Regions from separate parts of the Blautia sp. MSK18_10 genome, predicted to be linked through region 1. Evidence: riboswitches for the same ligand, from Rfam matches in the RefSeq annotation. Region 1 holds a riboswitch; the other holds the start of a gene.
The links. A riboswitch is a leader RNA that binds a small molecule or an ion and turns the genes downstream of it on or off. The one in region 1 is predicted to bind ZMP and ZTP.
Positions count from the first base shown of each region.

Region 2: linked by a shared signal. The riboswitch ahead of LI074_RS11205 (IMP cyclohydrolase) and the one ahead of LI074_RS06680 (formate--tetrahydrofolate ligase) in region 1 are both predicted to bind ZMP and ZTP.

Region 1 is NZ_JAJCGT010000011.1:14,583-29,441, forward strand. Features, by position in the region: gene LI074_RS06635 (isopeptide-forming domain-containing fimbrial protein) at 1-3,453, opposite strand, end outside; gene LI074_RS06640 (DUF1700 domain-containing protein) at 3,657-4,118, opposite strand; gene aguB (N-carbamoylputrescine amidase) at 4,318-5,196, opposite strand; gene aguA (agmatine deiminase) at 5,297-6,400, opposite strand; gene nspC (carboxynorspermidine decarboxylase) at 6,435-7,556, opposite strand; gene LI074_RS06660 (saccharopine dehydrogenase family protein) at 7,546-8,826, opposite strand; gene speE (polyamine aminopropyltransferase) at 8,823-9,683, opposite strand; gene LI074_RS06670 (aminotransferase class I/II-fold pyridoxal phosphate-dependent enzyme) at 9,686-11,143, opposite strand; gene LI074_RS06675 (hypothetical protein) at 11,312-11,446, opposite strand; gene LI074_RS17775 (DUF6783 domain-containing protein) at 11,701-11,793, opposite strand; gene LI074_RS17780 (DUF6783 domain-containing protein) at 11,770-11,823, shown strand; gene LI074_RS17785 (hypothetical protein) at 11,870-11,950, shown strand; ZMP/ZTP riboswitch at 12,121-12,206, shown strand; gene LI074_RS06680 (formate--tetrahydrofolate ligase) at 12,371-14,056, shown strand; gene LI074_RS06685 (aspartate ammonia-lyase) at 14,165-14,859, opposite strand, start outside.
Region 2 is NZ_JAJCGT010000026.1:3,482-18,340, forward strand. Features, by position in the region: tRNA gene LI074_RS11195 (tRNA-Gly) at 1-53, shown strand, start outside; gene LI074_RS11200 (phosphoribosylaminoimidazolecarboxamide formyltransferase) at 445-1,629, opposite strand; gene LI074_RS11205 (IMP cyclohydrolase) at 1,759-2,472, opposite strand; ZMP/ZTP riboswitch at 2,544-2,624, opposite strand; gene LI074_RS11210 (peptidoglycan recognition protein family protein) at 2,716-3,549, opposite strand; gene guaB (IMP dehydrogenase) at 3,667-5,124, opposite strand; gene LI074_RS11220 (DUF6106 family protein) at 5,234-5,737, opposite strand; gene groL (chaperonin GroEL) at 6,098-7,717, opposite strand; gene groES (co-chaperone GroES) at 7,849-8,133, opposite strand; gene codY (GTP-sensing pleiotropic transcriptional regulator CodY) at 8,556-9,341, opposite strand; gene topA (type I DNA topoisomerase) at 9,713-11,782, opposite strand; gene dprA (DNA-processing protein DprA) at 11,914-12,831, opposite strand; gene LI074_RS11250 (YifB family Mg chelatase-like AAA ATPase) at 12,852-14,384, opposite strand; gene LI074_RS11255 (helix-turn-helix domain-containing protein) at 14,758-14,859, shown strand, end outside.

The sequences.
Region 1 (14,859 bases):
GACAATGCGGTATGTAATAATATCACCATATTTGTAAAATGGTTTGTCCGTCGTCTTCTCTACTTTAAGAACAGGCGAGTTCACCCAGATTTTTGAGGAGTCCTTTACTTTCTGTGCATTATCTGCATACGCCTGTGCTGTATTTACAATCTCCATCCCATTTACGCTTTCCTGCGCAGTACAGCGGAAATTAACAGTCACAGGTGTCTGATACGGAAGATCTGAAATCGTCACGATCCATCCGGTTCCCTGACGTGTAACCTGACAGCTGACCGGTTTTTCCACTGTTTCTTTATAATTTTCCGGATTCAGCTGATTTCCTGCATCATCAGTTCCTGCCACCGGATTCTGAATAACAGCCGGAACACCGCTTACAGTAACAGCATCTTCAGCTCCGTCCAGAGCCAGCCCTTCAGGAAGGGAAAGATCACTGATCACAAGATTTCTTGCGATAGATCCCTTCTGAAGATTATTAACCGTAACCTGATAATTCACCTGTTCTCCTACCCGAAATTCATTTTCCGCACGTCCGTCCCCGGCTGCCAGATATGGATTCTGAAAACTTTTCTCAATAGAAAGAACTGCTGTATTTACATACACTTCTGCGTCATCCTGTGAAACAGGGGCATTCTGCGCCTGCACATTGGCAACATTAATGCTTTCCATTCCATTTGCCGCTTCCGTAACTGTGCAAAGGAAAGAAATCATAACCGGAGTATTTGCCGGAAGATCTGAAATGTTCAGTCTCCATCCGCTTCCCTCCTGAAGAAATTCATAATTCACCGGTTTCTCTGATGTCTCATTATAAAATTCCGGATTGAGCTGGTTCAAAACATCTTTGGTCCCTGCTGTCAGCTGCGTAATATTCTGTGGGATTCCGCTTACCGATACATCCTCTGCCGATGAAAGCGCAAGTCCTGCCGGCATACCGGTATCCCAGACAGTTACGTTCCGGGCCACTGTACCTGCTTTTTTATTCTCCACCACCACATTGTACTGTACCTGTTCTCCGACCTGCCATTCATAATGATCTGCAGATTTCTCAATCCAGAATTCTCCTGAATTTACATATACTTCTGCATCATCAGATCTCTCATCTGTATTAACAGCTTTTACAGTTGCTGCATTTACGCTTTCGTGTCCATTTGCCTCTTCCTGTGCGATACAATGGAAAATAATCGTTACAGGCTGACTGTATGGTACATAAGAACAATAAAAAGAAAATCCGTTCTCATCTGCATTCAACTGAGAATCCACAGGTCTCGCTTCATATGCCTGTCCTGTTTTCTTATCCGGTACGGGATAGTTTACCTGTTGCTGAACTCCCAGTACTTCCATGCTCTGTGTACCACCTGCCAGAACCAGTCCCTGCGGCAGACCAATATCAGTAATAGTTACATCTTTTGCAATTGTTCCTGCCGTTACATTATTCACTACGATCCGGTAAGCTACCTGCTCTCCTGCCTGCCATTCATATTTGTCTGCTGTTTTATCAATTTCAAGCTGTGGACTGTTCGGCCATACTTCTGCCATATCCTTTCTGGATTCCTGTTCTCCTGTGTCAGGATTGATCAGATTATCCGCTGTTGCAGTCACAATATTTTCCCATTCCTGTCCATTGGAATCCGCAGATGCCTGACATTTAAAACGGATTGTGATCGTCTCCCCATACTTCAGGGACGGACACTCTGCTTTCCATCCATTTTCTCCCTGTCCGGTAAGCGTACAGTTCTCGCCTCCCTGACTTGTCTCTACAGCATACTGCCCTTCCAGAAGCTGCAGACATGATGGAAGCTCGTCTGTAATAACAACATTTACTGCTTTTACATCCTGTTTTGTCTGAGAAACCAGAACCTCATAATCTATGATATCTCCTGTTTTCCATTCATACTGAGAAGTATTTTTCTTTACTTCCAGTTCCGGTGGAATCACACCCTTTACCCACACTGTTTCCGTATCCATTGTATCTCCGCTTCCGTTTGTACGTTCATAACTCATGGATGCATGGTTTGGTACAAGAATACTGTATCCATCCTCTGCAAGGTATTTTGAAATATTAATTTCTGATTCCGGTCTCTGGCGTACTTTTAAAGTAAATGTGTAAGTCTGATTATCTGTAAATGCTTCATCCTGAAGGCTCTCTGCTTTGGCCCTGCAGGTCACTTTCTGTCCTTCAACAGCAACATCAAACCAGTCTGTCACTGTCTGCCCTGCATCATTCACAATACTGACTTTTGATGCATCCTCTATAGTAAGACAATCCTCAAGTATATCCTGTACCACAAAGGATTTCAGTCTATTGGGTGTCACCTCTGCCCGGATCATATACTGAAATTCCTGTCCCTGACGAATGCCAAAAGGTTTTTCTTTTGATGCAGCAGCTGCCTGTTCCCATGTACAGTTTGCCTCTCCCACACGTTTCTCAGGTGCTTTTTTCATCTCAACATCGCCGAAACAATAGGATGTAAAATCAAAATATGCATATGCTTTACAGTATTTCTGTCCTTTAAAGTTCGGACAATAACTGTTGCCTGATGGATCCAGATATTTATTTCTTGTAATCTCTGCCCATCTTTCCTGAGAACCGGCTTTTGCAATGGCATCTTCACGACTTTTATCCCATTTATCCAGTCTGAACTGATGACAGAATTCTACCGTAAAATTATCTGTATTATAAAAAAGATTCAGCCATCCTCTCGGATCATCCGGCTCAACGGAACCAAGGGGTGAGCTTACAGAATTTCCATCTACCGTCAGATAATCATTGTTTTTCAGAACATATGCATTATCCAGACTGCTGTCTGACGGAATACGGACTCCCTGTCCCGCATCAATATCACGTATGGTTCCATGGCCACTGATCGGCAGTGTTTCTTCTGTTCCATGCTTCAGAAACTGAAACTTAACCTTTGCGTATCCTACAGAATAAATAAATACACCGATACTGTTTTTGGAAAAGCCAACCATTGGATAAGCTTCATTATCTTTCCATGCAAACGTAGCTCCGCCTTTATTCTGAACAATCGATTCTGCAGTGCGCAGATCATAACGGGGTTCTGCATTCTCTACTCCCACAAGAATGAGTCTGACATCAACAATATTTCCATTTCCATCTTTTCCTACATTGTTATAACGCATCCCTGCGCTTCCGGCTTTATAGTCCGCTCCTACACGAACGCACTCTGTGTCACGTTCGCTTTTTCCATTGTCTGAAAAAGCTTCCCTGTCCAGATTATCACACCCAAAAGATTCATATGTGGTAATTCCGGGCTGAAACTTCATGTTAAAGCGATAACCATAATCTACCACCTTGTCACTGTCCCATGTTTCTACAGTTAACGGTGCCGCCTGAGTTACGCAGACAGGCACAAGCCCCAGAATTGCCTGCAGAATAAAAAGCATTGCAAGCAGCAAAGCTCCAAGGCGTTCTTTCAGTTTGAAATTGTGTTTCATTTTCCGTCTCCTTTCCGAACAAAAAATATAAAAATGAATGTGGGATTTTTCCCTGCACCTGGCAGGATTAAAGAATAGAAATAAGTTGAGATTGTATGATTATAAATATTCAAGGGGAATTAATATCGTGAAACAAGAACGTTTACACTTAAGATTTTTAAGATTCTGCGCAGGGTTTCTTTTCTGAAACCCTGCACAGATTTTCATTGATCATTTCTTTTCTTCAGCCATGAAAGAAAATAAAGAATAATTGCAAGAATAATAAAAAACGGAATCGCAACTCCGATTATCAGTATCAGTAAAACAATTATAACAGCCGCCGCTGCAATAACAACAGCCCTGCCATGCCAGGTAGAAAGATCGATTACTTTTTTCCATCTTTTCTCCTGCTGATGAGGAAGCTCTGTCTCATTGCCATAACTGCTTCCGTAAGAAGAATACTCTCCGTAATCTTCCTGTGTACTTCCATCATCTGTATCGATCAGAGTTTTTGCTATCAGATGCGGGTCTCCCAGTTCCTGCAGTACTTCCTGCTCTGAACGTCCGCCACGTACCTGAGACTGTATATAATCTTCATAATACCTGATATGTGCTGCTGCTTTGCCCTCCTGCATCTGACCGGCAAGCTGGCTTCTCAGGATTTCCAAAAATTCTTTTCTGTTCATCTTCTACACTCCATTTTGCCAGAAATACATGTCAAAACTCTACTGCTCGCTCCGTTATCAGTAACGTTCGTACTCTTATTTTACCATATATACCGCAGGTAGCAACTAATATAATCATAAACTTTTTATGAAATTCTTATAAACACATATATCGTTTTGGAAATAACACTGCAAATCCACTCGGATTCTCCTGCTTTCGTCATTTTCCGACAATTTTTGCATACATTTCAGGTCTGCGGTCTCTGAAAAGTCCCCAGTTCAGTCTATCTGCCTTTAATGCATCCAGGTCAAAAGTGCTTACAAGCACCCCCTCTTCCCCTCCGGGCAGTTCTGCACAGAGAGCACCTGTGTTGTCTGTGATAAAAGAAGAGCCGTAAAAATTAAGAGCAGATTTCTGCATTCCGTTTTCCGGACATGGCTCTACTGTTTCCTCACCGATTCTGTTGGCAGCGATCACAGGAATCAGGTTGGAGGCAGCGTGTCCCTGCATACATCTTCTCCAGTGTTCCATGCTGTCACATTCCAAGATGGGTTCACTTCCGATGGCAGTGGGATAAAAGAGAAGCTCTGCGCCCTGCAGTGCCATACATCTTGCCGTTTCCGGGAACCACTGATCCCAGCAGATTCCAACTCCAATGGTTCCAAATCTGGTATCAAAAACCTTAAAGCCGGTATCTCCCGGTGTGAAATAGAATTTTTCCTGATAATAATGGTCATCCGGAATATGTGTTTTCCGGTAAACGCCGAGATTCTTCCCATCTGCATCCAGAACCGCAACGCTGTTATAAGTATTATTGACCTCTTTTTCATAAAAGCTGACCGGGATCACAATCCCCAGCTCTGCCGCTACCCTGCTGAAATGACGCACTGCAGGGTTTTCCTCTGCAGTCTGCGCATATTCATAATACTCATATCTGCGCTCCTGGCAGAAATAGGGCCGTTCAAAAAGCTCCGGAAGAAGAACAATCTCAGCTCCCTTTGCTGCTGCCTGACGCACCAGTTCCTCTGCATGGGCAATATTTTTCTCCACACTTTTACTGCATTTCATCTGAACTGCTGCCACTGTTACATTTCTCATCCTGTCTGTTCCTCCTGCTCCTGTTTACATAAGTAAGTTTTTTCATAACTTTCAGGTATAACCCTCAAACACATGACTCTCAAAGTTTTCTGCATCAGGGTCAGATATTTTTTCCGGGAATCTGCTGGGTAATACAGTGAATATTTCCACCGCCGACAATGATGGCTCTGGCATCAATGGGATAAATCCTTCTTTCAGGAAAACACTTCTGCAGAATCTCCACTGCCCTTTTGTCATTTTCATCCCCAAACTGTGGAAGGATGATTCCTCCATTGGAAATATAGAAATTCACATAACTGGCAGCCATCCGTTCTCCTGCTTCCCGTTCGTCTTCTCCCTCTTCAAACACAAAGCCATCCACATCTTCCCGGGTAAGGCAGACCGGTTTCTGAGGAATCGGAAGCTTATGAATCTTAAATTTTCTGCCTTTTGCATCTGTTTCCTGTTCCAGCACCTTCAGATCAGCCAAAGACATGGCATACTGCGGATCTGTCTCATCCTCTGTCCATGCAAGCACAACCTCTCCGGGCCTTACAAAAGCGCACACGTTATCCACATGCTCATTGGTTTCATCCTGATAGATTCCACATGGAAGCCAGATAATCTTGTGGACACCGAGCCAGTACTTCAACTGTTCCTCTATCTGTTCCCTGCTCATCTGAGGATTGCGTCCCTGACTCAGAAGACAGGCCTCTGTAACGATCAGAGTCCCCTCTCCGTCAGAATGGATGGAACCGCCCTCCAGCACAAAAGGTCTGGCATCCAGACATGGACAACCGAGAGTCCTGCAGATAAAGGCAGCCACCCTGTCGTCCTTCTCCCAGTTCCGGTAAAGTCCATCAAAGTCTCCTCCCCACGCATTAAACTGCCAGTCAACTCCACAGACCGCCCCTTTCTCATCCAGAACCATGGTTGCTCCCACATCTCTGGCCCAGGCGTCATCTGTCTCGCATTCCAGCAAAGTCACACCGGAAACATTCCCAAGCTGATTCTTTGCATTCTCCATCTGAGCTTTGGAAACCAGCATATACACCTTTTCGCTCACTCCAATAGCCTCTGCAACTTTCACAAATGCTTTCTGTGCTTCCCTTGCCCCATAATTCCAGGAACCGGGACGTTCCGGCCAGATCATCACACATCCCTCATGAGGCTCAAATTCTCCGGGCATACGATATTTTGTTCTGTTCTTCTCTGTAACTTCCATGTCTGTCTCCTTTTCTTTGATAGCCCGGCAGATATCAGGAAAGCCGGCTCTTAAAATCTTCGTATCCGAAATGTCTGATAACCTCACACTCTCCGTCCTCATGCATAACCGCAATATCCGGCAGCGGCATACCGTTAAATGTATTATTCTTCACCATAGAATAAATCGCCATATCCATAAAATACAGCTTGTCCCCGATCCGGATCTCTCTGTCAAAGGAATAATCTCCGATCACATCTCCTGCCAGGCAGGTGCAGGAAGATAAGCGGTAGGTATATGCCTTCTCCCCTGCTTCCCCGCTGTCCTTAAGAGGCGGACGATAGGGCATCTCCAGCACATCCGGCATATGGCAGGCTGCAGAAGCATCCAAAATCAGCGTTCTGATCTCATTTTCCACAATGTCCATAACCTCTGTCACCAGATATCCGGCATTCAGGGCAACAGCCTCCCCGGGCTCCAGATAAATATCCAGATCATAGGTTTCCTTCATATGCTGAATACATTTTTCCAGGAGCTTTACATCATAATCCTCTCTGGTAATGTGATGTCCGCCGCCCATATTCAACCAGGAAACCTCAGACAGAAATTCTCCAAACTTCTCCTCTACTGCCTGCAATGTTTTCTCCAGGTCATCTGCATTCTGTTCGCAGAGCGTATGGAAATGCAGTCCGTCGATCCATTTCAGACATTCCCCGTCAAAGTTCTCTCTGGTAACCCCCAGCCTGGAACCCGGCGCACAGGGATCATAGAGTGCATGATCCCCCTGAGTGGAGCATTCCGGATTAATACGGAGTCCCAGACTGGCTCTGGTACACACATCTTTAAATTTCTTCAGCTGTGCTGTGGAATTAAAGATAATATGGTCACAGATCCGATCCAGTTCCTCTATATCTTCTGTACGGTAAGCAGGGGAAAAAACATGATTCTCTTTCCCCATCTCTTCATATCCAAGCCTTGCCTCAAACAGACCGCTGGCAGTGGTACCTGCCAGATATTTTCCGATCATGGGATACAGAGCAAAGCCGGAAAACGCTTTCTGCGCCAGAAGGATCTTACACCCGGTATCCTCCTGGACTTTTTTCAAAATCTCCAGATTCTCCCGCATCTTCTTCTCATCGATCACATAGCAGGGAGTTTGCAGTTGATCAATCTTCATTGGCTTTCCAGACCTTTACCAGTTCAGGATCTTCGCAGACTTTCCATGGAAGTCCCCATTTGTTCAGTGCTTCCATATATGGATCCGGATCAAATTCTTCCACATTAAATACACCCGGCTTCTTCCACTGTCCGGTCACTACCATCATGGAACCGATCATAGCCGGAACACCTGTTGTATAGGAGATTGCCTGGGATTCCACCTCTTTATAGCATTCCTGATGATCACATACATTATAAATATAAATACTTTTCTCTTTTCCGTCCTTAACACCTGTGAAAATACAGCCAATATTTGTTTTACCCACTGTTCTCGGACCCAGAGATGCAGGATCCGGCAGAAGAGCTTTCAAAAACTGGATCGGCACGATCTCCTGTCCATTAAATTCCACAGGTGCGGTGGAAAGCATTCCTACATTTTCCAGACATTTCATATGTGTCAGATAGCTCTGTCCGAATGTCATAAAGAAACGGATCCTCTGTACTCCCGGAATATTTTTTGCCAGTGATTCAATCTCTTCATGATGAAGAAGATACATATCCTTCTTTCCTACCTCAGGGAAATCGTAGACAGATTTAAATTCCATAGGCTCTGTTTCTACCCAATGTCCGTCTTCCCAGTAGGAACCATTTGCGGAAACCTCTCGAAGATTGATCTCCGGGTTAAAGTTTGTGGCAAAAGGATATCCATGATCACCGCCGTTACAGTCCAGAATATCAATGGTATGGATTTCATCAAAATAATGCTTCAGGGCATAGGCACTAAATACACTGGTAACACCCGGATCAAAACCGGTTCCCAGAAGAGCAGTCAGTCCTGCTTCCTTAAATTTCTCATCATAAGCCCACTGCCAGGAATAATCGAAATATGCAGTAAAGCCTTTTTCTTTACATCTCTTTTCGTAGATTGCACGCCATGTGGGATCTTCTGTATCCTCTGCTTCATAATTGGCAGTATCAATATAATCCGCACCGGCTTCCAGACATGCATCCATGATGGTAAGATCCTGATATGGAAGTGCCACATTCAGGACAGCATCCGGCTTATAGACTCTGATCAATTCTGCGACCTCTGCTGCATTATCCGCATCTACCTTTGCTGTCTCAATTTTTGTCTTCGTTGTACTTTCAATCTTCTCTTTGAGTGCATCGCATTTTTCCTTTGTCCTGCTTGCGATCATAATCTCTGTAAAAACATCGCTGTTCTGACAGCATTTGCGAATTGCCACTGAAGCTACCCCACCACATCCGATTACCAATAATCTGCTCATAAACTGTTTTCCTCCTCTTCCAGTAAATCTTCTACATATTTTGGAAGCATAAATGCTCCTCTGTGAAGGTTTGTTGTATAATACCATGTTTCTATATTAAGATTATCAAACCTCTCCGGCCTGAAATCTTCCAGTGGATGATATTTCTTTGATGCAAATCCAAAAAGCCAGTATCCCGAGGGACAGGTAGGGATATGTGCCTGATAAACCCTGCTCACCGGAAATGACCGGAAAACCTTTCTGTGCATCTTTCTGCATTCCACCTCATCCTCATCATAAAAAGGACTTCCATGCTGATAAACCATGATTCCGTCATCTCTGAGAGCCTTATAACAGCTTCCGTAGAATTCCTTTGTAAAAAGTCCCTCTGTATGTCCCAGCGGATCTGTGGAATCATTGATGATCAGGTCATATCTGGCCTTTTTATTCCGCAGGAACCGAAGGCCGTCTTCATAATAAATGTTGACTCTCTCATCCTTCAGTCCCTGGGCAATATCCGGAAACATCTCCGCACATACATCCACAAACATTTTATCGGATTCCACCACATCAATGCTCTCAATCTGTGGATAATGGATCAGTTCTCTGGCAACTCCACCGTCACCGCCGCCGATGATCAGAACATTTTTTACATTGGGATGTACTGTCATTGGCACATGCGTGACCATTTCATCATAAATAAATTCATCTTTATCAGAGAATACGATCTCACCGTCCAGAGCCACAAATCTTCCAAATTCTTCAGACTCAAACACATCGATTCTCTGAAATTCACTTTCCCCTGAAAATAACTGTCGGTTAATCCGGACAGAAAGCTTTACATTTCCTGTATGGAACTCGGAATACCATAATTCCATGATCAGATACCCCCTTTCAGGACCTGAAGATGTTCTACCTTCGGATCCTCCATTCCCTGCATGGAACAGCCTTTGTCTCTTGCATAAAGAATGTATTCTACAATTTCCTGTGTCACCATTTCTCCAGGAGCAAGAATCGGGATTCCCGGAGGATAACACATAACAAATTCACCGCTGATCCTGCCTGCCGCCTGTTCCATGGGCAGAGATTCTTTCTCCGCATAAAATGCCTGCTGTGGAGACGCCACCACTGCAGGTGCGATATATTCCCCGGAAAGCATACCTGTGCTGTCCTTCTTATACAGACGTTCAATATCAGCCAATGCCCCTACCAGTCTCTCAATATCCTGAAGCCTGTCTCCGATGGAAATGTAAGCCAGAATATTACAGATATCTCCAAACTCGATCTGAATATCATATTCATCTCTGAGAAGATCATAAACTTCAATACCTGCCAGCCCATTTCCCAGTGTATAAATGGAGAGTTTTGTAACATCAAAATCAAAAACACTGGTTCCATTGATCAGATCCATACCATATGCATAATAACCGCCGATCTCATTGATCTCCTCTCTGGCATACTGCGCCATCCCTGCAACCTTTTCAAAGGATTCCTCTCCCCTGAGTGCCAGATTTCTTCTGGAGATATCCAGACTGGACAACAGAAGATAAGAAGCGCTTGTGGTCTGAGTCAAATTGATGATCTGGCGCACTTTCTCTGCATTCATACTCTTATTCAAAAGCAGCAGCGAACTCTGTGTCAGACTTCCGCCGGATTTGTGCATGGAAACTGCCGCCATGTCAGCACCTGCCGCCATTCCGGACACAGGAAGGTTTCTGCCGAAATAAAGATGGGTTCCATGAGCCTCATCTGCCAGCACCTTCATTCCTCTTGCATGAGCCTTCTTTACGATAGTCCGCAGATCCGAACAGATTCCATAATAGGTAGGGTTATTTACAAGAACTGCCACCGCATCCGGATTCTCATCCATAGCCTTCTCCACCTGACTGACTTCCATGCCAAGGGAAATGCCCAGCTGCGCATTCACCTCCGGGTTTACATAAACCGGAATTGCACCGCACAGTACCAGGGCATTGATGGCACTTTTATGTACATTTCGCGGCAGAATGATCTTATCCCCTGCCTTGCAGACAGACAGGATCATGCTCTGCACTGCAGATGTGGTTCCTCCTACCATAAGGAATGCATGCGCTGCGCCAAAAGCATCTGCTGCAAGCTCCTCCGCTTCTCTGATCACCGAAACCGGGTGGCAGAGATTGTCCAGCGGCTTCATAGAATTAACATCCAGCCCCACACATTTCTCTCCCAGCAACTGTGCAAGCTCCGGATTTCCTCTTCCTCTTTTATGTCCCGGCACATCAAAGGGAACGACTCTCTTCTTTCGGAAACGTTCCAGTGCTTCATATATGGGCGCATGCTGTTGTCTTTCATAATCCATTTGACATGTTCCTCTTTTCCTGTCGTCATGTACCGGCAAATACAGTTCTATCATTCAGCAATTGTATACTGCCTCAAACCGGCACAATGATTCAATTATTTCTATATATATATTTGCTATATCTGCACAAAAAAAGAAGCAGATAAGTTCATTCACCATCTGCTTCTCTCATGATCTATAGAATTTCTCAGGCTCTGTCTCTTTATATACTGACCGGATTTCCCGTATAAATCCGTCTGTATCCTGTGCCTGTTCCCGTATTCTGAAATATTCATGACTGCTGTCGTCTTCAATCGCTGGCAAATATATGCTATGCTCTTATTGACCGTTTCACAAGATGATGTGTGCTTACGCACTGATTATTATAAAGTAATCAACTTATAAAATTTGAGCTTCTAACTCAATCAATAATGTGGTGTCTCCCACCCGGCAACTGCCCCGCCTGTCCGTATGGCTTAACATTCAGAAACTGTCTCTGAATGTGAGCAAATATTTGCATGAAAACGATAGTGTCTTTTCATACTAAAATTTAGAATAACATATCTTCTGAACTGTTGTCAATTCCATTTTCCATATTTTGCACTAGAGCGTGTCTGAAAAAGGCTTTCTGCAAGATGTGCGTCACAATTTGTGGGATATTTTGCCCGGATGAGGGCGCCGTAGCGGGCTACGGCAACTGAATTCGGGTGAAATATCCCGCAAAGTGGGGGCGTGCAGATTGCGGGAATGATTTTTCAGACACGCTCTAGCTTTACCCGCTTTTTATATTTTCTTCATTTATCAGGGAAAACTGTGTTTATTTTTTAACAATTTCTTCCCTTGAGAAAACGTATTTTCTTTCATTACCAGGGATTACGATTCTCTTCTCTTATCAATTTGCACAACTTTTATCCAGTTTACTCACATTTTTTGACGTTTCAACAAAAATTTTCTTGACATTTTTTTCTCAAAATGATATATTGTATTCATCAATTGAAAGAACCTTCGAGTACTGACGGAAAGAGTGGAGTGCAAACCACGTGGAGTCGGAGGTTTGCGGGAGCCGACCGTCTGGGCAGTATTTGAAATATTCAGATACTGGCCTTTTTTTATAACTTTCAGGGCAGAAATCAGGAATACCAGGCAGACCGGCCAATACTTCTTTCAATTAATAATTGTTGCTGATCGCGGAGTGAACAGCAACAGAAGTTTTTCATGTTATGCGGAAACGAAAGGAGAAAAACAATTATGGGATTCAAATCAGACATTGAAATTGCACAGGAATGCGAGATGCTTCCAATTACTCAGATCGCAGAGAAAGCAGGTATTGACGACAAATATCTGGAGCAGTACGGAAAATACAAAGCAAAAATCGACTACAATCTTCTGAAAGAAAGTGATAAGAAGGATGGAAAATTAATCCTCGTTACAGCTATCAACCCAACTCCAGCAGGAGAAGGTAAAACTACTACTACTGTAGGTCTTGCAGATGGTATGCAGAGACTTGGCAAGAGTGTTATGGTAGCTCTTCGTGAGCCATCCTTAGGACCGGTATTCGGTGTAAAAGGTGGTGCAGCAGGCGGCGGATATGCACAGGTTGTTCCTATGGAAGATATTAACCTTCACTTCACAGGTGACTTCCATGCCATTGGCGCAGCTAACAACTTACTTGCAGCTATGATCGATAACCATATCTTCCAGGGCAATGCATTAAACATCGACCCACGTAAGATCACATGGAGAAGATGTGTAGATATGAACGACCGTCAGCTTCGTAACGTAGTAGATGGTCTTGGCGGAAAGACAAACGGTATGCCTCGTGAAGACGGATACGACATCACAGTTGCATCTGAAATCATGGCAGTTCTCTGTCTTGCAAGCGACATCAAAGACCTGAAAGAAAGATTATCCAAGATCATCATCGGATATACATACGGAAAAGTTTCCGAGCAGAAACCTGTAACAGCAGGTGACCTTCACGCAGAAGGCGCTATGACAGCCCTGTTAAAAGATGCTCTGAAACCAAACCTTGTACAGACTCTGGAACACGTTCCTGCAATCGTACATGGCGGACCATTCGCAAACATCGCTCATGGATGTAACTCTGTAACAGCTACAAAGATGGCTATGAAGCTTGCTGATTATGCAATCACAGAAGCTGGTTTCGGTGCTGACCTTGGTGCTGAGAAATTCCTTGATATCAAATGCCGTATGGCTGGTTTAAAACCAAGCGCAGTTGTAATCGTAGCTACAGTACGTGCCCTGAAATACAACGGCGGCGTTGCTAAAGCTGACCTTAACAATGAAAACCTGGAAGCTCTTGAAAAAGGTATCCCGAACCTGTTAAAACACGTTTCCAACATCAAAAACGTATACAAACTTCCATGTGTTGTTGCTATCAACGCATTCCCTACAGATACAAAAGCAGAGCTTGACTTTGTAGAAGCTAAATGTAAAGAACTGGGCGTTAACGTTGCTCTTTCTGAAGTATGGGCAAAAGGCGGCGAAGGCGGAATCAAACTTGCAGAAGAAGTTATCCGTCTTGTTGAAGAACCAAACGACTTCTCCTATGCATATGAACTGGAAGGTTCTATCGAAGACAAACTGAACCAGATCGTTCAGAAAGTATATGGCGGTAAGAAAGTAGTTCTGACAGCTAACGCTCAGAAACAGGCGAAACAGTTAGAAGCTCTTGGCTTTGGCAACTGCCCGATCTGTGTAGCTAAGACACAGTACAGCTTAACAGATGACCAGACTAAACTGGGTGCTCCTACTGACTTCGAAGTTACAGTACGTAACCTGAAGATTTCCGCTGGTGCAGGATTCATCGTAGCTCTTACAGGCGAGATCATGACAATGCCAGGTCTTCCTAAAGTTCCGGCTGCTGAGAGAATCGACGTAGACGAGACAGGTAAGATCACAGGTCTGTTCTAATCCGGTTGAAATCAGTCGAATAATTCAAAAATATAAAAATCATATTTATATATGATATGTGTCCAGACGATTTTACAGGCGGGAAGATTTTCCCGCCTGTTTTTTTCTTTATTTTTTTATAAGATAATCTTTTCCGGAAATACCAGGTTCCGTCATATGGACCGGATCCAGAATGCGATTAAGTTCATCCTCGTCCATAAGCTTTTCTTTCAGAATCAGACTTCTTACAGATTCGCCTGTCTTAATTGCCTTTTTTGCAATATCCGCAGCCTTCTGATATCCAAGATGGGGGCTGATTGCAGTGATAATACCTACACTGTTTTCTACCAGATAACGGCATCTTTCTTCATTTGCCGTAATTCCTACAATACAATTATCCACCAATGTCTGGACTGCATAGCCAAGAGTATCGATAGACTGGAACATGCAATAGAAAATAATCGGCTCAAACGCATTTAATTCCAGCTGACCAGCCTCTGCAGCCATGGTAATGGTAACATCATTACCAATAATATTAAAAGCAACCTGATTCACTACTTCAGGAATAACCGGATTAACTTTACCTGGCATAATAGAAGAACCATTCTGTTTTGCCGGAAGATTAATCTCCCCAAAACCAGTACGTGGACCGGAGGACATCAGACGGAGATCATTTGACATTTTGGAAAGAGTTACCGCACATGCTTTCACAGCACCGGAAACGGCTACAAATGGATCCAGATTCTGAGTGGAATCAATCAAATCAAAGGCCTGTATAAAGTCCATTCCTGAGATTTCAGTAAGATTTGGAACAATTCTTCTCA
Region 2 (14,859 bases), on a different contig from region 1:
AACGCGCGACCTTGCCAAGGTCGAGACCGCGGGTTCGAGCCCCGTCTATCGCTCTTAAAGCATCAGCTAAGGCTGATGCTTTTTTCATCCCCTTCTATTAACTTTCCATAACTATAGCAATTCCATATCTGCGAATAACATCTATAGCCAATATCCTTGATTAACATCCCTGAGTCAAGCGTATATTCGCAATCCGCTTCGCTACGCGGCTCTACACCAGCGCAGGACATTATATGTTTTTGCCCGCATTTGCAGGAGTCTTAGAAAAAGTTAGCGCCAGGAAATCTGCGTTATGTAAAAAAATTTCACTGTCTGAGCCGCATTTGCGGCGAGTTTGAAATTTTTTTACATGTTTTTAGCAGATTTCCTGGCGCTTAGTTTTTCTTAGGCTCCGAAACCGCGGACAAAAACATATAATGTCCTGCGCGTCCCCATACCAGCACCTTAGTGATGGAACAATCTGATACCAGTAAAACTCATCACCATTCCATATTTATTGCAAGTCTCAATCACAGCATCATCACGCACAGATCCACCCGGCTGCGCAATATACTTCACGCCACTCTTATGAGCACGCTCAATATTATCACTGAATGGGAAGAATGCATCAGATCCCAGTGTAACATCCGTCATCTGATCCAGCCATGCACGTTTCTCTTCCTTTGTAAATACTTCCGGTTTCTCTGTGAAAGTTTTCTCCCACATACCATCAGCAAGTACATCCATATATTCATCCCCGATATAAACATCAATGGCATTGTCACGTTCCGCACGTGAAATTGTATCTTTAAATGGCAGATTCAGCACTTTCGGGCACTGGCGAAGGAACCAGTTGTCTGCCTTCTGTCCTGCAAGTCTTGTACAATGTACACGTGACTGCTGTCCTGCACCAACACCGATAGCCTGTCCATCTTTTACGAAACATACAGAGTTGGACTGTGTATATTTCAGGATGATCAGAGAAATCTTCATATCACGTTTTGCTTCCTCTGTAAGCTCTTTATTCTCTGTCACAATATTGGAAAGCATTGCATCATCGATCTCAAGCTCCTGACGGCCCTGCTCAAAAGTTACACCAAATACTTCTTTGTGTTCCAGCGGAGCCGGTACAAAGTTCTCATCGATCTGGATCACATTGTAGTTTCCTTTTTTCTTCTGCTTCAGGATCTCCAGTGCTTCCTCTGTGTATCCAGGTGCAATAACACCGTCAGATACCTCTCTCTTGATTAGAAGTGCTGTATCTTTATCACACACATCAGAAAGAGAAATAAAATCACCAAAAGAGGACATTCTGTCAGCACCGCGAGCTCTTGCATAAGCGCATGCTAATGGCGAAAAATTCTTCCAGTCCATATCATTTACCCAGTAGATCTTTGCCAGAGTCTCTGTAAGAGGAAGTCCTACAGCAGCACCGGCAGGAGATACATGTTTAAAAGATGTAGCTGCAGGAAGTCCTGTTGCTTTCTTCAGATTGGATACCAGCTGCCAGCCATTAAAAGCATCCAGGAAATTGATATATCCCGGTCTCCCGGAAAGGATCTTTACCGGAAGCTCAGATCCGTCTGCCATATAAATTTTTGCAGGTTTCTGATTCGGGTTACAGCCATATTTTAATTCGAATTCTTTCATTATATAAATCCTCCGTATGAACCAAATAAGTATTTTAAAATTAATTCCTGTAAATAATTTCTTACTGCGAAAGCATCGTCTTATGTTCACAATAATCTATGAGCACTATCTGTACTCAGTAAGTGACTATTATTTATTCTTATTAATGATCTTGCTTTCGTACTTACCTGTCTCAATATCAATATATCTTACAAACAGAGATACTTTGTTATCTTCGTTCAGGCTGTTCCAGAGAAGTTCTGCAAACTCATCTATATCATCCGGAATTGCTACCAGTTTCGGTTCGCCTTCAAAGCTTGGAAGTGGATTTCCGTCACATTTATAAGTATGGATGAAATGTCCCTCTCCTGCAATGGCATTCTCGTATGCAAATGTGTATCTGTTACATGCATCCGGATTTCCGTTGTTGCTCTTGAGAATTGACATTGCATAGTTGAATTTTCCGTTCTCTACGTGCATAACACCGGAGATACGAGGTGTATAGTTCGGACCGTCCGGCTCGAATTCTCTGCTTCTTAAGGACTGCTCAAAAGTAAGCTGATGATCCATTCCCTCATAAATGGTATCTGTCTGATCTCCGTTAGTTACGATTGTTTTGTTTCCCAGTACACGTACAGGTGCATAGATGATCAGACTCGGATCTGTAAGTTTGGACGGATCAAATGCCTGGGTACGGATTCCCTCACCATCCTCTACAAATACTCTGTTTCTGCTGTTCTCGCTTCTGCCCATGATGAAATAAGCTGTCACTGCTTTCTTACCGTCTGCGGAACGTCCAATCACAATTCCTCTGCCAGGATAGGAATTCTCTTTCAGTTCTTTTTCCAGTGATAACATTTCCATAATTTTTCTCCTTTTCGTTAAAAATAAGGTTAAAAAAAGCCTGGGAAACCTATTTATTCATTGAATAATTTCCAGGCTGCCCAGGCGGTCGGCTCATATACTCGCTGCACTCCCTGTAGGTAATCCTACTTCCGCCAGTCATGCAGGCACTGTCGTGAAAAAAAATCACACGTTGTTATTATAGTACAATACTTCTTTGTGGATTTCAAGGCAAATTTTTTTGTACTGTGCTGAATTTTCGTTTTACTGAACATCCTGCAAACCATAATCAACATCAATCTGCGCCGCAATATCCGATTTCATCTGTATCCATGCATCCGGATTCTCCACATAATATTTCGGACAGTTTTTTCCGGTAACATCATAATGCCGGATCACGTTCTCTGATGTAAGCCCAAACCGCACGCACAACCACGCAGAAAGCTTCACTGCCGAATCATAAGTTGCCTCATTAAATTTCCCCGTCTCATCCGGATGACAGCACTCGATGGACAAAGTATCTACATTACGTGAGTTCGTCGCATAGGACATCTCTGACGTAGGAATACACTGCACCACTTCCCCATCCAGCCCCACTACAAAATGACTGCTCACCTTTGTGTCATGAGTAGTCGCCAGATTCTCGAAGTAGTTCCTGTTTGCAATGGCTGTTGCCCCCGGATTTGCAGTATAATGAATGGCAATATACTGTACACTCTCAATAGGAATCTGCGGTCTGGAATATTCATTCGGTGTCAGCAGTTCCACATCTATGTACGGCGCCCCTTCTTTCTGCCATTGTTCCGGTCCGCCTGAAGAATCCGCATTATCTGTTCCTGACTGTTCCGCATCAGAAACCATCGTGTCAGAATTATGTAAAAAGTCCCCAATACTCCATCCATTTTCACTGGCCCGATTTATTATGATCCACCCACTCAGAACTATGATCACGAGCAGCATAAGGCTCATAAGAATTCTCTGATTTCTCTGCCTTACTCTGCTGCTCTTTCGTTTTTTCGACCTGCTGTTTTTCTTTTTTACTGCAGTTTTCCCTGTTCTGGTATCTGTTTTTTTCTTTTTGTTTATATGCTTTTGCATTTTTACCTTCTCTTACGGGATTTTACTCCCTGCAAAAAATACCCCGGCCGGCATGCCTGGAAATCTTATTTCTTTCCATCAGCAGCCAGCCGGGGCATATATTACACCTGAAATTTATTATTTGTCATCTACGCTATAGTTCGGAGCTTCTTTTGTGATATGAATATCATGTGGATGAGATTCCTTAAGAGACGCTGCAGAAATCTTGATGAATCTGCCTGTTTCTTTGAGTTTCTCAATAGTTTCTGCTCCACAATATCCCATACCGGAACGGAGACCGCCCATGAGCTGGAATACAGTATCCTCAACATGTCCTTTGTAAGCAACACGTCCTTCTACGCCTTCCGGAACAAGTTTCTTCGCATTCTCCTGGAAGTAACGGTCTTTACTTCCGTTCTCCATAGCTGCGATAGATCCCATACCGCGGTATACTTTATATTTTCTGCCCTGATACAGTTCGAATGTTCCCGGGCTCTCGTCGCATCCTGCAAACATGCTTCCCATCATGCAGACATTCGCACCGGCTGCGATTGCCTTTGTGACATCTCCGGAATACTTGATACCACCGTCTGCAATGATCGGGATTCCGTATTCTTTTGCAGCTTCGTAGCAGTCCATAACAGCAGTGATCTGCGGAACACCGATACCTGCAACAACTCGTGTGGTACAGATAGATCCAGGTCCGATACCAACCTTAACTGCATCTACACCGGCCTCGATCAGAGCCTTTGTCGCAGCACCTGTTGCTACGTTACCTGCGATTACCTGCAGTTCCGGATATGCTGCCTTGATCTCGCGTACAGCCTTCAGAATGTTCTCTGAATGTCCATGTGCAGAATCAATTACGATCACGTCTACAGATGCCTTTACAAGTGCATCAACACGTGCAAGTACATTAGCAGTGATTCCTACCGCAGCACCGCAGAGAAGACGTCCCTGCTCATCCTTTGCAGCCAGAGGATATTTGATCTGTTTCTCAATATCTTTAATAGTAATTAAGCCTTTTAAGTTAAAGTCATCATCTACAATAGGTAATTTCTCTTTACGTGATTTTGCCAGAATCTTCTTGGCATCTTCCAGTGTAATTCCTTCTTTGGCTGTGATCAGTCCCTCAGAAGTCATGCACTCTTTGATCTTCTTGCTGAAATCTGTCTCAAACTTCAGATCACGATTAGTAATGATTCCGACCAGTTTTCTGCCCTCTGTGATCGGCACACCGGAGATACGGAATTTTGCCATTAACTCATCTGCGTCTTTAAGTGTATGTTCAGGAGATAAATAGAAAGGATCTGTGATAACACCGTTCTCAGAACGTTTTACCTTGTCTACCTCTTCTGCCTGCGCTTCAATGGACATATTCTTATGAATAATACCAATACCACCCTGTCTCGCCATAGCGATTGCCATGCGATGCTCGGTTACTGTATCCATTCCTGCACTCATCATAGGAATGTTCAGTTTAACCTTCTTTGTTAAGTAAGTTGTGACATCTACCTGATTCGGAATTACCTTTGAATATGCCGGAACTAACAGCACGTCATCAAAAGTAATGCCTTCACCAATGATAGTACCCATTGCATTTCCTCCCTTGCGTATATGAAATTAAATTACTATTGTAATGTAAAAAGGAACCAGCAACTGGTCCTTTTATTTTCAACAAGTGTAACAAAAATCAGATTCTATGTCAATCCAAAAAAACTTTGCTCGGTGCTGAATTTTTCATAGCCTGTGCAAGTGCCTCATCCGGTTCCAGGATGATCTTGCATAAATTTCCGTCCAGTCTTGTGATAACACCAAAGCGTTTATGCTCCGGATTTCCTGATGAAAAGTCCAGTACTTTCATGTTCTGGTTTCCGTTGTAATAGTCCATTCTGTGGGAATCCAGCGGTGCTGCCAGATCTGCTTCTGATAATTTGAAGCTCTTTACTTTCTTTCTTTTTGTCTTTGACATGATCATGTCGATGTCAAAATCGCCATTGATAAACAGATATTCATATTCTACATCTGTTTTCGGAATTACAAAGTAGCATGCAATTCCAAGTGCTACGGCAATGATCAGTGCCAGCGGTGTGATGATAAGTCCGGCAAATACTGCCAGCACTGTCAAAACGATCAGACCGTATTTGAGCAGGCTGTCTTTAGCCGTCTTATCTTTCTTTACCAGTAATTCTGAATACAAGTCGCCCATTGTTTCGTCTCCTTTTCATTTGTTCAGCTGTTGAAAGCAGCTTTTTTTGCACAGCATATTTAACAATTATATTTTATTCATCATGCTGTTTTTCTGCATTATATCACAAAACGGAACCATCGTCTATGACGACGGTTCCGTTTCACATATTCCACCTGTACTATTGTTACTGTTCACACACCACTGTTCCGCGAGGTGTTTTGGCATGAATATGCCAAAATCCCGAGACATACAAGCCAAAATTCCATTGCCGCAGGCAATCTGGAATGAATTTTGGCTATGTTACTGTGAACGGAATGAACAGTAACATACTATTTTTATCTGAGCATACTGCGGTATAATTTTATCGTTTATTAAAAATTACATCATTCCCATTCCAGGATTAGCAGCCGGTGCAGGTGTGTCTTCTTTGATAATTGCAACAGCAGATTCTGTTGTAAGTAATGTAGATGCAACACTTGTAGCATTCTGAAGAGCACTTCTTGTAACCTTTGCAGGGTCAAGGATACCTTCGCTTACCATATCTACATATCTTTCGTTCAGAGCATCGAAGCCGATTCCCGGTTCGGATTCTCTTACTTTGTTGATGATTACGGAACCTTCAAGTCCTGCATTTGCAGAAATGCGGAACAGAGGAGCTTCCAGAGCTTTCAGGATGATATTTGCACCTGTCTTCTCGTCACCTTCCAGAGTTGCTGCAAGTTTTGCAACTTCTTTGGATGCGTGGATGTAAGCAGATCCACCACCTGCGATGATACCTTCTTCTACTGCTGCTCTTGTAGCTGCAAGAGCATCTTCCAGACGAAGCTTAGCTTCTTTCATTTCTGTCTCAGTGGAAGCACCAACACGGATAACAGCTACACCGCCAGCCAGTTTTGCAAGTCTTTCCTGTAATTTTTCTTTATCAAATTCAGATTTTGTTTCTTCAATCTGTCCACGAATCTGAGCAACACGGTTTGCGATTGCATCTTTGTCACCCATGCCGTCAACGATAACTGTGTTCTCTTTTGCAACTTTAACAGATTTTGCACGTCCTAACTGCTCCATAGTTGCGTCTTTCAGTTCCAGACCAACTTCTTCGGAGATTACCTGGCCGCCTGTAAGGATTGCGATATCCTGAAGCATTTCTTTTCTTCTGTCACCATATCCCGGAGCTTTGACAGCTACTACCTGGAAAGTTCCTCTTAATTTGTTTACGATCAGAGTTGTAAGAGCTTCACCCTCTACATCTTCAGCAATGATAAGAAGTTTCGCACCAACTTTTACGATCTGCTCCAGTAATGGAAGGATTTCCTGGATGTTGCTGATCTTCTTGTCTGTGATCAGGATATATGGATCTTCCAGATTTGCTTCCATTTTTTCCATATCTGTTGACATATATGCGGATACATATCCACGATCGAACTGCATACCTTCTACAAGGTCAAGTTCTGTGTGCATTGTCTTGGATTCTTCTACTGTGATAACGCCGTCTTTGGAAACTTTTTCCATAGCATCTGCTACTAACTGTCCAACAGTCTCATCGCTTGCGGAAATAGATGCAACGTTTGCGATCTGTTTCTTGCCGCTGATTGTCTGGCTCATGTTCTTGATTGCTTCTACAGCTACATCTGTAGCTTTCTTCATTCCTTTTCTGAGGATGATCGGGTTAGCGCCTGCTGCCAGGTTTCTCATTCCTTCGTGAACCATAGCCTGTGCAAGAACAGTAGCTGTTGTTGTACCATCACCTGCTACATCGTTTGTTTTGGAAGCAACTTCTTTGATCAGCTGTGCGCCCATGTTTTCAAATCCGTCTTCCAGTTCGATTTCTTTTGCGATTGTAACACCGTCGTTTGTGATAAGCGGAGCACCGTATGGTTTGTCAAGAACTACGTTTCTTCCTTTCGGTCCTAATGTTACTCTTACTGTATCAGCTAATTTATTTACACCAGCTTCAAGAGCTGCTCTGGCTTCTGCGCCGAATTTAATTTCTTTTGCCATGATAATATGACCTCCTGATTCAAATTTTGATCTCTATGAATTCTTTCTGATACTTAGCCGGTATTTCATGTTACATCCTGTAAATATTATCTTATAAGTATCTTCATTTATGTTTTCTATTTTGATATTGCTTATTTAACAATTGCAAGAATATCATTCTGTTTTACGATAATGTATTCTGTGCCATCCATCTTTACTTCTGTTCCTGAATATTTGGAGTAGATAACTTTATCACCTACAGCTACTTCCATTTTTACTTCTTTGCCGTCAACAACTCCGCCAGGTCCTACAGCTACAACTTCTGCCTGCTGTGGTTTCTCCTGTGCCTGTCCCGGAAGAACGATTCCGGATTTTGTTGTTTCTTCTGCTTCAACCTGTTTTAATACAACTCTGTCACCTAAAGGTACTAATGTCATGATCTATATCCTCCTTTATTCTCCAACTAAAACTTTCCTGTTACCGTACTCTTTCCGTTATCGCAAAATATCCGGCAACTGTTTCGGCACTCTGTCTAATTCTGCCGATTTTTGCTAGCACTCATTTACTTCGAGTGCTAATCACTGTCCTTATATTATTGAAAATGAGTCGATTTCGCAAGTGCTTTTATCATTATAAAATAATCTATATTCTCTTTTTTACTTATATATTCTCTTTTTTTCTTTTGTTTTCTTAATTTGCAAATAATTTTGTCATATCTTCCTTGTCTTTCGCACTCAGTTGAATTGTCTTCAAATACATTAATTAAGAGGCTTGCTATAATTCCTGTAACATAATAAAAAGACCGTCCACCATACAGCAGACAGCCTTCTTGCATTCATTATTTATGGAAGCTTCTATATCAGGATTTCTTATTTCTCTGAGCTTTAATCTCTTCCAGTTCATCAAAGATGACTTCATTCAGCACTTTAATGTAGGTTCCTTTCATACCGGAAGATCTGGATTCGATCACACCGGCACTTTCAAACTTCCTCAAAGCGTTTACGATAACAGATCTGGTGATTCCCACGCGGTCTGCGATCTTACTTGCAACCAGGATTCCCTCATCTCCGTCAAGTTCATCAAAAATATGGATGATCGCCTCCAGTTCGGAGAAAGATAAAGTATTAAACGCAGATTTCACTACCTGCTGCTTTCTGTCCTCCTCAGCATTCTCTTCATGAACCGCTCTCATCATCTCAAGCCCTACAACGGTTGTTCCATATTCACTGACAATAATATCTTCAATGTCATATGGTTTCTCATAACGATACATAAATACAGTACCCAGTCGTTCCCCTGCAATATCTATCGGATTAATGATTCCCTGATAACTGCTTGATACATGTTCAAATCCCAGTGTCTGAAGATTTACATTCTCTTTTGTTGACAGGACACCCAGAAATCTCTCGTTTAACAGGGAATCTACATATCCGCCAACCTTGTCCTCGATCAGTTCAGTGATCTCCTCTACTCCCGGGCATAAACTGACACCCAGAACCTTTCCTTTTTTACTGAGAACCAGAATGTTGGAACTCAGTGTCTCCATCAGAACCTGACAGATGTCATTAAATACCACTTTGCTGGAACTGCTGTTATGCAGAAGTTTATTAATTTTTCTTGTTCTATCCAGCAGCTGAACACTCATATTGTCCTCCTTTCACCCTGTACATATCCGAAATCTTTCTGTCATTATTTCATAAATGAGCAGTCACTTTCTTTTGCTCGCAAGGAAGATTCAGACACACATGGTTATTAACATTACTGATACTTTGATTTTACACGTTTTAAAGTCAAATTACAAGACAAATTTTACTATTTTTTTATTTATTTTTGCTTTTCTGAAAATAGATTCCTTTTATAATATTATTCAATAAATATCATCATCAAAAATTCAAAGGATTGAAGACAAAAAGTCAGAAAGTCACTGACTGTAAGACAAAAAACGGAACTGTTGCATTAATGAAATTCATTTTCAACTGCTGCAACAGTCCCATTTATAACATTTACAATCCGTTATTATTCTTTCTCGTCCTTTGCCTCTACATATCCACATGTCTCCTGGCTACAGACAAGCTTATTCCCCTTTTCCACCATATAGCTTCCACATTTCGGACATTTCTTTGCTGATGGTTTCTGCCAGGACATGAAATCACAATCCGGATTATCCTCACATCCGTAGTACTTACGTCCTTTTTTGGTTTTCTTAAGCACAATCTCTTTTCCACATTTCGGACATGCCACCCCGATCTTCTCAAAATATGGTTTGGTATTTTTGCATTCCGGAAATCCCGGACATGCAAGGAATCGTCCATGAGGACCATATTTAATCACCATATGTCTGCCACAGTTTTCGCAGATCACATCTGTCACTTCATCCTGAATATCAACCTTTTCAAGTTCTTCCTCTGCAGCATCTACATCCTTCTTCAGATCCGGATAGAAGTTGCTTACTACTGTCTTCCACTTTACAGTTCCTGCTGCCACACAGTCCAGAAGCCCTTCCATAGTCGCAGTGAAGTTTACATCTACAATACTCGGGAAAGCCTGTTTCATAATATTATTGACAACTTCCCCCAACTCTGTAACATACAGGTTCTTCTGTTCTTTTGCAACATAACGGCGGCTGATGATCGTTGTGATCGTCGGCGCATAGGTACTTGGACGTCCAATCCCCAGTTCTTCCATAGTCTTGACCAGAGATGCCTCTGTATAATGTGCAGGCGGCTGCGTGAAATGCTGTTCTGGTTTCAGTTCCTTAAGACTAAGCTTCATTCCTCTTTCAAGACTCTGATTCAGAACATTTCCTTTTTTCTGGTCCTCTTCATCTGTGTATACAGACATAAATCCGTCAAATATGATCTTGGAGGCAGAGACTGTAAAAATATACTGGTCTGCACCAATCTTTACAGATGTTGTTTCGTATTTTGCAGGAGCCATTCTGCTGGCCGCAAAACGTCTCCAGATAAGCTGATACAGTCTGAACTGATCTCTTGAAAGAGATTCCTTCAGTACAGCCGGTGTACGGCTGATGTCTGTAGGACGGATCGCTTCGTGAGCATCCTGGATCTTCTGTCCCTTTTTCACAGCTTTCTCAGACTTTGAAACATAATCCTCTCCGTACTGAGCAGTGATATATTCTCTTGCAGCAGCATCTGCTTCCTCTGAGATTCGGGTGGAATCTGTACGCAGATAAGAGATCACACCTACCGTTCCATTTCCTTTGATATCAATTCCTTCATACAGCTGCTGTGCCAGACGCATTGTCTTCTGTGTGGAAAAGTTTAAGGTCTTGGCTGCTTCCTGCTGTAAGGTACTTGTAGTAAAGGGAAGCGGTGCATTCTTGATCCTCTCGCCTTTCTTTACTTCATTGATCTCATATTCTTTATCTTTCAGAGAGGCCAGAAGTTTATCCATTTCCTCTTTGCTGTGGATATCCATCTTTTTATCTGTTCCATAAAACTTCGCCTGCAACGGTTTCTTCTCACCCTTCACCTGAAAATCTCCCTCCAGGCTCCAGTATTCTTCCGGAATAAACGCATTGATCTCATCTTCTCTGTCACAGATGATACGAAGCGCAACAGACTGTACGCGCCCCGCACTTAAGCCTCTCTTGACTTTTGCCCAGAGAAGCGGGCTGATGGTATAACCTACCATACGGTCAAGCATACGTCTTGCCTGCTGTGCATCTACCAGATCCATATCCAGGTCTCTGGCCTGTTTGATTGATGATTTTACTGCTGTCTTGGTAATCTCGTTAAAGGTAATCCTGTGCATCTTCTTCGGATCTTCTTTTAATGCCTGCATCAGATGCCAGGAAATTGCCTCTCCCTCGCGGTCAGGGTCAGTTGCAAGATAAATCTTATCTGCTTTCTTTGCAGCCTTGCGAAGCTTTGCAAGCAGTTCTCCCTTTCCTCTGATCGTTATATATTTGGGTTCAAAATCATGCTCAACATCAATTCCGAACTGACTCTTCGGGAAATCACGGACATGTCCGTTAGAAGCTTCCACATCGTAATTCGCACCGAGAAATTTCTTTATTGTTTTCACTTTTGCAGGTGATTCTACTATCACCAGATATTTCGCCATGCTACCTCTCCTAGTCGTAATCTGTTATTCTTCACAGTGTCCCTGAACGGGCACATTGCCTGACAGCGATATTGTTACATATAAAAATCGCCCTGCGCCGCAGAAACGTGAAGCACAATAATCATAAATCGTCAACTGTCTTTTACATAATAATGTCTCCCGCTCTCTCTTATGAGCCCCCGCAGTGTCAGTTCCACAAGACAGTTGCTTACCTGTGCCGGGGAAAAGCCTGTTTTTCTCACAATGTAGTCGGGATTTTTTGGTCGTAAATCGAGACAACTATACACCATATTCAAATCTCTTGCAAGTCCCAAGTTGTTTTTTTCACCGTTTTGTGTTACTTTTTCCATCGAAATTCCAAGTTCTTCCAGCATAATTTCCGGACAGTATGCAATCCCTGCGCCGTCGTAGATCAGCTTATGGCAGCCTCTGCTGAGTTCATCTGTCACTGCCCCCGGAATCGCATAGACCATCTTTCCCTGTTCCAGTGCAAATCCCGCAGTGATCAGCGAACCGCTGTTTTCTTTTGCTTCCACTACCAGAACCGCGTCTGACAAAGCACTGATGATCCGGTTTCGCGCCGGGAAATGCCAGGAAACAGGTCCTGAACCCAGTGGACATTCACTGATGATCCCACCATTTTCCCATAAGATCCTCTCATAAAGTTTTCTGTTAGATTTCGGATAGCATACATCAACACCACTTCCAAGCACCGCAAATGTAGGCATCTTTCCTTCCAGTGCGCCTTTATGTCCTTCTGAATCAATGCCAAGTGCCATACCGCTGATAATCTGGACTCCAGCTACACTTAACGCTTTCGCATACCGGAATGCCTGCATCCTTCCATAAGGACTGCACATTCTGGCACCGATCACTGCCACCGTTCTTCTCTTAGGATCAGGAAGTCTGCCTTTTACATAAAGCTTTGCCGGCATGGAGGAATACTGCTTCATTATCTGAGGATATTCCGGATCTGATTTCTCAATACATCGTATCTGACCTGTACTGTATTCTTCTGTATGATTATTTTTCACATCAGTTCTTTCCATATAAAATACCTCTCTGACCTTTATTTTATGACAGAATCTTTGTCAAATGCCCTGTACGAAAGTGCTTCTCCGATATGATGACCGGCAATCATTTCTTCCCCTTCCATATCCGCAATTGTTCTGGCTACCTTCAGGATCCTGTGATAGGATCTGGCACTGAATGCGATTTTTTCAAAGGCTCTTGCCAGAAGTCGGGATGCGCTGTCTGTAAGAGGGCAGAATTTATCGATCAGACTGCTCTTCAGCTGCCCGTTAAAATTTATTTTCTCATCTTTATACCGTTCTTCCTGGATCTTCTGTACTTTTTCCACTCTTTTTCTGATAGCAGCGGAATTTTCTCCCTTTCTTCCACAGTGAAGCTGTGAAAAAGAAACCGGCGGTACCTCAGTGCTGATATCAATTCTGTCCAGAAGAGGGCGACTGATCTTTCCCATATAATGTGTGATCTCACCTGCTGTACAGGTGCATCTGTTTAAATCCGGATAATAACCGCAGGGACAGGGGTTCATCGCTGCACATAACATAAAATCCGCCGGAAAGTTGTAAGTTCCGCTTGCTCTGGCTATCTGGATCACTTTATCCTCCATGGGCTGTCGCAGAAGTTCCAGACTTGCTCTGGAAAATTCCGGCATTTCATCCAGAAAGAGTACACCTTTATGCGCAAGAGTGATTTCGCCGGGTCTGGGATTACGCCCGCCTCCTGCAATTGCCTGCGGAGTACTTGTATGATGAGGGCTGCGAAATGGTCTCTCATCGATCAGAGGATGTTCTCTTGAAAGAAGTCCTGCAATACTGTAAATTCTGGTAAGCTCCAGCTTTTCTTCAAAGCCAAGCCCAGGCATGATCGTCGGCAGTCTTCTGGCAAGCATGGTTTTGCCCGTTCCCGGAGGTCCGATAAGGAGAAGATTGTGAAATCCGCTTACTGCAATTTCCGCCGCTCTTTTTGCCCCTTCCTGTCCTTCAATGTCTGAAAAATCCATTCCCATATCTGTATTTATAATAGAAGGAATTTCTTCCTGTATTTCCCTCTTCAGATAGGGTTCCGGATTCTTAAGACACTCGACCAGTTCCCGTAAATTTTTTACTCCTGCTACCGGCACATCCCTGATCAGTCTTCCTTCTTTCAGATTCTCATAGGGAACTACGCAAAAACGACTGCCCAAACTTCTTGCACACAACACAATCGGCAGGATTCCGGATATCCCATGGATTTCTCCGTCCAGACCGATCTCCCCTGCCATCATAACTCTGCTGACAACCTGAGGGCTGATCATCTCAAAAGCAGCCAACACTGCTGCTGCCACCGGTACATCAAAACCGGCTCCCTCTTTCTTCATGTCTGCAGGAGCAAAATTGACGGTAATTCTCTTTGGTGGAAACTGATAACCATTATTCTTGAGTGCTGTGCGTACCCGTTCCTGCGCTTCCTTTACCTGCGCAGAAGGAAATCCTACCATGATAAAGGAAGGAAGTCCGTTACTTACATCAGCTTCTACCTGCACAGGGCATACTTCCACCCCAAAAATTGCAGCTGATAATACACTTGCAAACAAATATAAACTCCTTTCTTCCGGCATAAATCTCCCCCGATATTTATGCTCACCAAAAAATATATAACAATTCGTTACTGTTCACTCCGTTCACAGTAACGTAGCCAAAATTCATTCCAGATTGCCTGCGGCAATGGAATTTTGGCTTGTATGTCTCGCCAAACAGCGGACGACTGAATAGTTACATCACTTAAATTGTATTGGAAATTATTTCAGAAATCAGATTAGAAAAAAGATTATTTTTATAATAGACCATTTTGCTCTGTTTTGCAACCGTTCATTTTGTTCTGTTTTATACTTTTTTCAGTACATAATCTGCGAAGGCTTTTCACAGATCATGTTTGGGAGTACACTACAAAACAGAGAGGTGAACTATATGAAATTTCAGCGTATTCAGGATTTACGTACAGATGCTGACATGTCACAGAAACAGCTCAGCGAAATTCTTCACATCAGCCAGCGTTCCTACTCTCACTAT